DNA from 3 places in the Pantoea agglomerans genome. Region 1 is predicted to be linked to each of the others. Evidence: predicted binding sites of a transcription regulator. Region 1 holds the regulator's gene; each other region holds the start of a gene.

What was found. Region 1 encodes sigma-54, which starts transcription at its own class of promoters, with help from an activator protein. Its sites were predicted from a motif close to GTTGGCACANNTTTCGCTNT; they were not measured.
Region 2: glnK (P-II family nitrogen regulator) is a predicted target of sigma-54. The motif match lies at 1,277-1,296, and genes of this name have one in related genera.
Region 3: glnA (glutamate--ammonia ligase) is a predicted target of sigma-54. The motif match lies at 1,648-1,667, and genes of this name have one in related genera.

What each region holds. Positions count from the first base shown of each region.
Region 1 covers NZ_CP083809.1:3,599,316-3,602,595, forward strand. The annotation lists gene lptA (lipopolysaccharide ABC transporter substrate-binding protein LptA) at 1-320, shown strand, start outside; gene lptB (LPS export ABC transporter ATP-binding protein) at 326-1,051, shown strand; gene rpoN (RNA polymerase factor sigma-54) at 1,099-2,532, shown strand; gene hpf (ribosome hibernation promoting factor) at 2,554-2,841, shown strand; gene ptsN (PTS IIA-like nitrogen regulatory protein PtsN) at 2,996-3,280, shown strand, end outside.
Region 2 covers NZ_CP083809.1:3,004,496-3,007,775, reverse strand. The annotation lists gene LB453_RS17195 (SmdB family multidrug efflux ABC transporter permease/ATP-binding protein) at 1-1,091, shown strand, start outside; gene glnK (P-II family nitrogen regulator) at 1,349-1,687, shown strand; gene amtB (ammonium transporter AmtB) at 1,721-3,007, shown strand; gene tesB (acyl-CoA thioesterase II) at 3,101-3,280, opposite strand, start outside.
Region 3 covers NZ_CP083809.1:4,017,896-4,021,175, forward strand. The annotation lists gene typA (ribosome-dependent GTPase TypA) at 1-1,378, opposite strand, end outside; gene glnA (glutamate--ammonia ligase) at 1,813-3,222, shown strand.

The DNA of each region.
Region 1 (3,280 bases):
CCGGCGGCGACAGCAACAAAACCATCGTGGACGCCTGGGGCAATCCCGCCACCTTCTATCAGATGCAGGACAGCGGCAAGCCGGTTCAGGGCCACGCCGCTAAGCTGCACTATGAGCTGGCAAAAGATTTCGTCGAGCTGACCGGCAACGCTTATATCGAGCAGCAGGACAGCAATATCAAAGGCGACCGCATTACCTATCTGGTCAAAGAGCAGAAGATGCAGGCCTACAGCCAGGGCCAGAGCAAACGCGTTACCACCGTACTGGTGCCGTCGCAGCTGCAGGACAAAAACGCTAACAGCCCGAAAAAGAGTAACTGATCGCTATGGCCACTTTAATCGCAGAAAATCTGGCGAAGGCCTATAAAGGCCGTCGCGTGGTAGAAGATGTCAGCCTGCAGGTGAAATCGGGCGAGATCGTCGGCCTGCTCGGCCCTAACGGCGCGGGCAAGACCACCACCTTCTACATGGTCGTCGGCATCGTGCCGCGCGACGCTGGCCGCATCGTGATCGATGAGGATGATATCAGCATCCTGCCGCTGCACGCGCGCGCGCGCCGCGGCATCGGCTATTTACCGCAGGAGGCGTCGATTTTCCGCCGTCTCAGCGTCTATGACAACCTGATGGCAGTGCTGCAAATCCGCGACGATCTCACCGAAGAGCAGCGTCAGGATCGCGCTAACGAGCTGATGGATGAGTTTCATATCGGCCACCTGCGCGACAGCATGGGTCAGGCGCTGTCGGGCGGCGAGCGCCGCCGCGTTGAGATTGCGCGCGCCCTGGCGGCCAATCCTAAATTTATCCTGCTGGATGAACCCTTCGCCGGCGTCGACCCTATTTCGGTTATCGACATCAAAAAAATCATTGAGCACCTGCGCGACAGCGGGCTCGGCGTGCTGATTACCGACCACAACGTCCGTGAAACCCTGGCGGTTTGCGAGCGCGCTTATATCGTGAGTCAGGGGCGCCTGATTGCTCACGGCACGCCAAATGAAATTCTTGAAGATGAGCAGGTTAAACGGGTTTATTTGGGCGAAGAGTTCAGACTCTGATAAGGTGTCGTTAATACGATGTTTGCTTAGGAAATCCCGTCCTGAATATGAAGCAAGGTTTGCAACTCAGGTTCAGCCAACAGCTGGCAATGACTCCACAGTTGCAGCAGGCAATCCGGCTGCTGCAACTCTCTACGCTTGAGCTTCAGCAAGAGCTGCAGCTGGCGCTGGAGAGCAATCCGCTGCTGGAACAGGCTGACGTGCATGAAGAGGTCGACAGCCGCGACTATCAGGAAGATGAGGTGCTGGACACGCGCGAAGCGCTTGAACAGAAAGAGATGCCGGACGATCTGCCGCTCGACGCCACCTGGGACGAGATCTATACCGCAGGCACCCCTTCCGGCACCGGCACCGACTATCAGGACGATGAGCTGCCGGTCTATCAGGGCGAAACCACCCAGTCGCTACAGGACTATCTGATGTGGCAGGTGGATTTAACGCCGTTTACCGATACCGATCGCGCTATCGCCACCTCGATCGTCGACGCCATCGACGATACCGGATACCTCACCGTTTCGCTTAACGAGATCCTCGACAGCATGGGCGATGAAGAGCTGGCGCTGGAGGAGGTCGAGGCGGTGCTGAAGCGTATTCAGCGCTTCGATCCGGTCGGCGTCGGCGCGCGCGATCTGCGCGACTGCCTGCTGGTGCAGCTTTCCCAGTTCGCGCCGACCACGCCGTTGCTGGCCGAAGCGCGTCTGATTGTCAGCGAGCATCTCGACCTGCTGGCTAACCACGATTTCCGCAGCCTGATGCGCGTCACCCGCTTTAAAGAAGATGTGCTGAAAGAGGCGATGCTGCTGATCCAGTCGCTGGATCCGCGTCCCGGCCAGTCGGTGCAGACCGGCGAGCCGGAATATGTCATTCCCGATGTGCTGGTGCGCAAGGTCGGCAAGCGCTGGACGGTGGAGCTGAACGCCGACAGCGTGCCGCGCCTGCGCATCAACCAGCACTACGCCGCAATGGGCGGCGCGGCGCGTAACGACAGCGACAGCCAGTTTATCCGCAGCAATCTGCAGGAGGCGCGCTGGCTGATCAAGAGTCTGGAAAGCCGCAACGACACGCTGCTGAAAGTGACGCGCTGCATCGTCGAGCAGCAGCAGGCCTTTTTCGAGCAGGGCGAAGAGTTTATGCGTCCGATGGTGCTGGCGGATATCGCCCAGGCCGTGGATATGCATGAATCCACGATTTCTCGCGTCACCACGCAGAAATACCTGCACAGCCCGCGCGGCATCTTTGAACTCAAATATTTTTTCTCCAGCCACGTCAATACCGAAGGCGGCGGCGAAGCCTCCTCTACGGCGATCCGCGCGCTGGTGAAAAAATTAATCTCGGCGGAGAATCCCGCTAAACCCTTGAGTGACAGTAAGCTCACCTCCATGTTATCTGAACAGGGCATCATGGTGGCGCGCCGGACCGTCGCTAAATATCGCGAGTCTTTATCTATCCCGCCCTCCAACCAGCGTAAACAGCTGGTTTGACCGAAATGAGAAGGAAGACCTATGCAGCTGAACCTCACTGGGCAAAACGTTGAAATCACCGAACCACTGCGTGAATTCATCACCACGAAATTTGCCAAACTGGAACACTACTTCGATCGTATCAATCAGGTTTATATTGTTCTGAAAGTGGAAAAGGTCACTCAGGTTGCGGAAGCAACTTTACACGTCAACGGCGGCGAGCTGCACGCCACGTCGGAAGCGGAAGATATGTACGCGGCGCTGGATGGACTGGTGGATAAACTGGCCCGTCAGCTAACCCGGCACAAAGACAAACTGAAAAAACACTAACCTTCACGCTTGCAGCGCGCTTGCCGCGCTCAGGGCGGCCAGGATGGGGCGGATTAACCGCCCCGTTTTGCCATCTGTGCAAGCGCCACGGGATACCGCGCGGCTGTTTAGCGCGGCAGGCCTGCGGCTCTGTGAACTCGCAAGTGAAACGACAATGAACAACGATCTGACACTGGAACTGAGCACCGTGCTGACGCCGGACTGTACGCGCAGCGGCGTACACTGCCAGAGTAAAAAGCGCGCGCTTGAAATTATCAGCGAGCTGGCAGCGAAGCAGCTTAATCTGCCGCATCAAACGCTGTTTGAAGCGATCCTGACCCGTGAACGCATGGGCAGCACCGGCATCGGCAGCGGTATCGCGATACCGCACGGCAAGCTGGAAGAGGATACGCTGCGCGCCGTCGGCGTCTTTATCAGCCTCGACCAGCCTATCGCCTTC
Region 2 (3,280 bases), 590 kb from region 1:
GTATGAGCCAGGCCAGCCGTTCGCACTATCTGGCGCGCATGCAGACGCTACGGCTCGACGGTTTTCTGCTGCGTCCGCTGCTCAGCCTCTTTTCGGCGATGATCCTCTGCGGGCTGCTGATGCTGTTCAGCTTCACCTCGCCGGGCGTTTTTGAAGTCGGCGTGCTCTATGCGTTTATCACCTATCTTGGCCGCCTCAATGAACCGCTGATCGAACTCACGACGCAGCAGTCGATGCTGCAGCAGGCGGTGGTGTCGGGGGAACGTATTTTCGAGCTGATGGATGCGACGCAGCAGCGCTACGGCAGCGACGATAGCCCGCTGGCGTCGGGACGCATCTCGCTGCGTCAGCTGAGCTTCGCCTATCGCGCCGATCGCGACGTGCTGAGCGATATCAACCTGGAGGTGCCAGCGCGCAGTTTTGTGGCGCTGGTCGGCCACACCGGCAGCGGCAAAAGCACGCTGGCCAGTTTGCTGATGGGCTACTACCCGGCGACGCGCGGCGAAATATGGCTGGACGATCGTCCCATCGGCCAGCTCAGTCATCAGACGCTGCGCCGCGGTATCGCCATGGTGCAGCAGGATCCGGTGGTGCTGGCGGACAGCCTGCTGGCTAACGTACGCCTTGGCCGCGATATCAGCGAAGAGGCGGTCTGGCAGGCGCTGGAGCAGGTGCAGCTCGCCTCGCTGGCGCGCGCGCTGCCCGAGGGCATTCATACGCGACTGGGGGAGCAGGGCAATAACCTGTCGGTCGGGCAGAAGCAGCTGCTGGCGCTGGCGCGCGTGCTGGTGGAGATGCCGCAGATTCTGATCCTCGACGAGGCGACCGCCAATATTGACTCCGGCACCGAGCAGGCGATTCAGCAGACGCTGCGCAGGCTGCGCCAGCACACCACGCTGGTCGTTATCGCCCATCGTCTGTCGACCATTACCGAGGCTGATACCATTCTGGTGCTGCATCGCGGTCAGGTTGTGGAGCAGGGCGATCACGCCGCGCTGCTGGCGCGGCAGGGGCGCTACTGGCAGATGTATCAGCTGCAGCAGGCGGGCGATGAACTCGCGTCGGGCAAAACCGTCGCCGCCGTAGAGTAATTTGCACCTTTTTTGCGCGCATTTATCAGAATGTTCCCTATCGCTGCACTTCTTTGAGGCCATCAGCACCAAAGAAGTGCAGCTGCGTGACTATCCCGTTTCGCTTTTCTTTTCCCGCCTGCTTCTTACGCCATGCTAAGCCGTGGCGGGCTGCATTTATGCCGCGTCGCCTGCGCTTTTTCATTCCTGGCACAGCCTTTGCTTCTGTCTCTGCGTGTCTGAGGCGACTCACTTGTCTACTACCCGGAGGGGATGCAATGAAGCTGGTTACCGTGGTCATCAAACCGTTCAAACTGGAGGATGTGCGCGAAGCTCTCTCCTCTATCGGCATTCAGGGGCTGACCGTCTCTGAAGTCAAAGGGTTCGGCCGCCAGAAAGGCCATGCAGAGCTCTATCGCGGCGCCGAATACAGCGTGAACTTTCTGCCCAAGGTCAAGATCGACGTCGCTATCGCCGACGACCAGCTCGACGAAGTGGTGGATGTGATCAGCAAAGCGGCCTACACCGGCAAGATCGGTGACGGCAAAATTTTTGTCGCCGAGCTGCAGCGCGTCATCCGTATTCGTACCGGTGAAACCGACGAAGCAGCGCTCTAATTTCGGCTACGTAATCTGATGGGATGGAAAAAAATGAATAAAGCACTCACCTTGTTGGGCCTCATCAGCCTGTCGCTGTTACCGTCGCTGGCGATGGCTGCGCCGGCCGTAGCGGATAAGGCCGACAACGCCTTTATGATGATTTGCACCGCGCTGGTGCTGTTTATGACGATTCCAGGGATCGCGCTGTTTTACGGCGGCTTAATCCGCGGCAAAAACGTGCTCTCTATGCTGACGCAGGTGGCGGTGACCTTTGCGCTGGTCTGCGTGCTGTGGATTGTGTATGGCTATTCGCTGGCCTTCAGCGAAGGCAACGCCTTCTTCGGCAGCTTCCAGTGGGCAATGCTGAAAAATATCGAGCTGAAAGCGGTGATGGGCAGCTTCTATCAATATATCCACGTTGCGTTCCAGGCGTCGTTCGCCTGTATCACCGTGGGGCTGATTGTCGGCGCCATCGCTGAACGTATTCGCTTCTCCGCCGTGCTGATTTTTGTTGGCGTGTGGGTGACGCTGGCCTACCTGCCGATTGCACACATGGTCTGGGCAGGCGGCTTCCTCGCGCAGGATGGCGCGCTGGACTTCGCCGGCGGTACCGTTGTGCATATCAACGCCGCGATCGCGGGCCTGGTGGGTGCCTATCTGGTGGGCAAACGCGCCGGCTTCGGCAAAGAGGCGTTTAAGCCGCACAACCTGCCGATGGTTTTCACCGGCACGGCAATCCTCTATGTCGGCTGGTTTGGCTTTAACGCCGGTTCAGCCTCAGCCGCCAACGAAATCGCTGCGCTGGCCTTCCTGAACACCGTGGTCGCTACCGCAGGCGCCGTGCTCTCCTGGACCTTCGGCGAGTGGGCGGTGCGCGGCAAACCGTCGCTGCTGGGTGCCTGTTCGGGCTTTATCGCCGGTCTGGTGGCCATTACCCCAGCCTGCGGCTATGTAGGCGTCGGCGGCGCGCTGATTATCGGCCTGGTGGGCGGTCTGGCAGGACTGTGGGGCGTAACCTCCCTGAAGAGAATGCTGCGCGTGGATGACCCGTGCGACGTCTTCGGCGTGCACGGCGTGTGCGGCATCGTTGGCTGTATCCTGACCGGCGTGTTTGCCTCCTCTTCGCTGGGCGGCGTCGGCTATGCGGAAGGCGTCACCATGGGCCATCAGGTGTGGGTGCAGCTGTTCAGCGTCGGCGTGACTATCGTCTGGTCAGCAGTGGTCGCCTTTATCGGCTTTAAGCTGGCGGATATGATTGTGGGTCTGCGCGTGCCGGAAGAGCAGGAGCGCGAAGGTCTGGACGTCAACAGCCACGGCGAGAACGCTTACAACCAGTAAGCCGTCGGGCAGAGAGAAGCAGTGCGCTAAAAATAAAAAGCAAAAAGGGGCGACTATTCGCCCCTTATTTTTTGCCTCTTTGCCGCTGGCAGCTTATTCGCTGCGCTGACGCATCACCCCTTCCTGCACGGTTGAGGCGACCAGCACGCCCTGCTGGTTATAGAACTCGCCGCGCACAAAACCGCGCGCCCCTGAGGCGGAGGTGCTTACCACGCTGTAGAGCAGCCAGTCGCTGAAGTTAAAGGGGCGGTGAAACCACATCGAATGGTCGAT
Region 3 (3,280 bases), 420 kb from region 1:
AAGTCATGGTCATGAATTCGTTACGGAAGCCGATCAGACCACGGCTCGGGATAACGTAGTCAAGACGTACGCGGCCTTTGCCATCTGGATCCATGTTTTTCAGATCGCCTTTACGCTCGCCCATGGCTTGCATAACCGCGCCCTGGTTGTTCTCTTCGATATCCAGCGTAACGTTCTCGAACGGCTCTTGTTTACGGCCGTCGATTTCACGGAAGATAACTTTCGGACGAGATACCGCCAGCTCGAAGCCTTCGCGACGCATGTTTTCGATCAGCACCGACAGGTGCAGTTCGCCACGGCCCGATACGCGGAACGCGTCTGCGTCTTCGGTTTCTTCAACGCGCAGCGCAACGTTGTGCACCAGCTCTTTGTTCAGGCGCTCAAGGATCTGACGTGAGGTCACATACTTGCCTTCCTGACCGCAGAACGGCGAGGTGTTAACGTTGAAGAACATGGTCACGGTCGGTTCGTCGACGCTCAGCGCCGGCAGCGCCTCTACGTTCTGCGGGTCGCAGATGGTATCGGAGATATTCAGCTCGCCCAGACCGGTGATCGCAACGATGTCGCCCGCTTCCGCCAGGTCGGTATCGATACGCTCCAGGCCCAGGTGGCCCAGCACTTTACCGACTTTACCGTTGCGCGTTTTGCCTTCGCTGTCGATAACGGTAACCTGCTGGTTCGGCTTGATTTTGCCGCGCTTGATGCGGCCGATGCCGATCACGCCCAGATAGTTGTTGTAGTCCAGCTGCGAAATCTGCATCTGCAGCGGCGCGTCAACTTCAACCTGCGGCGGAGAAACGTGCTCAACGATCGCCTGGTACAGCGGGGTCATATCTTCAGCCATGTCGGTGTGATCCAGACCGGCGATGCCCTGCAGCGCAGACGCGTAAATAATTGGGAAATCAAGCTGCTCGTCGGTAGCGTCCAGGTTGACGAACAGGTCGAACACCTGGTCTACAACCCAGTCAGGACGCGCGCCCGGACGGTCAATCTTGTTGATAACAACAATCGGCTTCAAACCATGGGCAAAGGCTTTTTTGGTCACGAAGCGAGTTTGCGGCATAGGGCCATCCATCGCATCGACAACCAGCAGCACCGAATCAACCATGGACATGACGCGCTCTACCTCGCCACCAAAGTCGGCGTGTCCCGGGGTATCAACGATGTTGATACGGTAGTCATTCCATTTGATAGCGGTGTTTTTAGCGAGGATGGTAATTCCACGCTCTTTCTCCAAATCGTTGGAGTCCATCACACGCTCAGTCGCTTCGGTACGCGCGTCAAAGGTACCGGACTGTTGCAGCAGCTTATCAACCAGGGTGGTCTTACCATGGTCTACGTGCGCGATGATGGCGATGTTACGCAAATTTTCGATCACAACTTTGCCTCAGGCATTAGAAATAGCGCGCTATTGTACACGGATTAAGCGGGATACTGAACACGATCACACTTTTCACCTGAAGTTTATTGCAATGGCGGAAATTTGCGCTGGATGCGGTGCAGTTAATGCACTAAGTTGGGGGTTTGCACTCTTTTGGTGCTTATGAAATGCACTGAAGCACGTTTTTGGTGCAAAGTTACCAGCCTGGTGCAGCGCGCTGGCAACAAAAGGGTGCGCGCAGGCGGGATTTAGCCTTGTTAAAGAAAGTTGGCACAGAATTCGCTTTATCTCTTTCAAGCGAAAACAGCAGTTGCACGACAGTTGCAGAGCTTGCCGAGATCGGTTGGTTGGGAATGGCGGTCAGACACAGTAGGTTCAGACGACGCAGCCACTCGCCACGATGATAATGACCCTTTCCAGGAGAGTTGAGTATGTCCGCTGAACACGTTCTCTCGATGATGAACGAGCATGAAGTTAAGTTTGTTGACCTGCGTTTTACCGATACCAAAGGTAAAGAACAGCACGTTACTATCCCTGCTCACCAGGTTAACGCTGACTTCTTCGAAGAAGGCAAAATGTTTGACGGCTCCTCTATCGGCGGCTGGAAAGGCATTAACGAATCAGACATGGTGCTGATGCCGGACGCGACGACCGCCGTTCTGGATCCGTTCTTCGAAGACCCGACGCTGATCATCCGTTGTGACATCCTCGAGCCGGGCACCATGCAGGGCTACGATCGCGACCCGCGCTCCATCGCCAAACGCGCTGAAGAGTATCTGCGCGCGTCCGGCATCGCCGACACCGTGCTGTTTGGGCCAGAGCCGGAATTCTTCCTGTTCGACGACATTCGTTTCGGTTCCTCTACCTCCGGCTCGCACGTTGCTATCGACGATATCGAAGCGGCCTGGAACACCGGTAAAGAGTACGAAGGCGGCAACAAAGGCCACCGTCCGGGCCTGAAAGGCGGCTATTTCCCGGTTCCGCCGGTAGACTCCTCGCAGGACATCCGTTCTGCTATGTGTCTGACCATGGAGCAGATGGGCCTGGTGGTTGAAGCACATCACCACGAAGTCGCAACCGCTGGTCAGAACGAAGTGGCAACCCGCTTCAACACCATGACCAAGAAAGCAGACGAAATTCAGATCTACAAATATGTGGTGCACAACGTCGCGCACGCCTACGGCAAAACGGCGACCTTTATGCCGAAGCCGATGTTCGGCGATAACGGCTCTGGTATGCACTGCCACATGTCGCTCTCTAAAGGCGGCGTGAACCTGTTCGCAGGCGACAAATACGGCGGCCTGTCTGAAACCGCGCTGTTCTACATCGGCGGCATCATCAAACACGCAAAAGCAATCAACGCCCTGGCGAACCCGACCACCAACTCCTACAAGCGTCTGGTGCCGGGCTACGAAGCGCCGGTTATGCTGGCCTACTCTGCCCGTAACCGTTCTGCCTCTATCCGTATCCCGGTTGTTGCCAGCCCTAAAGCACGTCGTATCGAAGCGCGCTTCCCGGATCCGGCCGCTAACCCGTACCTGGCGTTCACCGCTCTGCTGATGGCTGGCCTGGACGGCGTGATCAATAAGATCCACCCGGGCGATGCAATGGACAAAAACCTGTACGATCTGCCGCCGGAAGAAGAAGCGGAGATTCCAAAAGTTGCCGGTTCTCTGGAAGAGGCGCTGAACGCCCTGAACGAAGACCGCGAGTTCCTGACCCGCGGCGGCGTGTTCACCGACGACGCCATCGATGCCTACATCGAACTGCGTAAAGTTGAAAACGACCGCGTTCGCATGACGCCGCATCCGGTTGAGTTCGAACTCTACTACAGCGTTTAATCTTTAATTCTGCACCGGTCGCGTTGCCGTCTCTGGCGGCAACAGGATAGATCCCGAG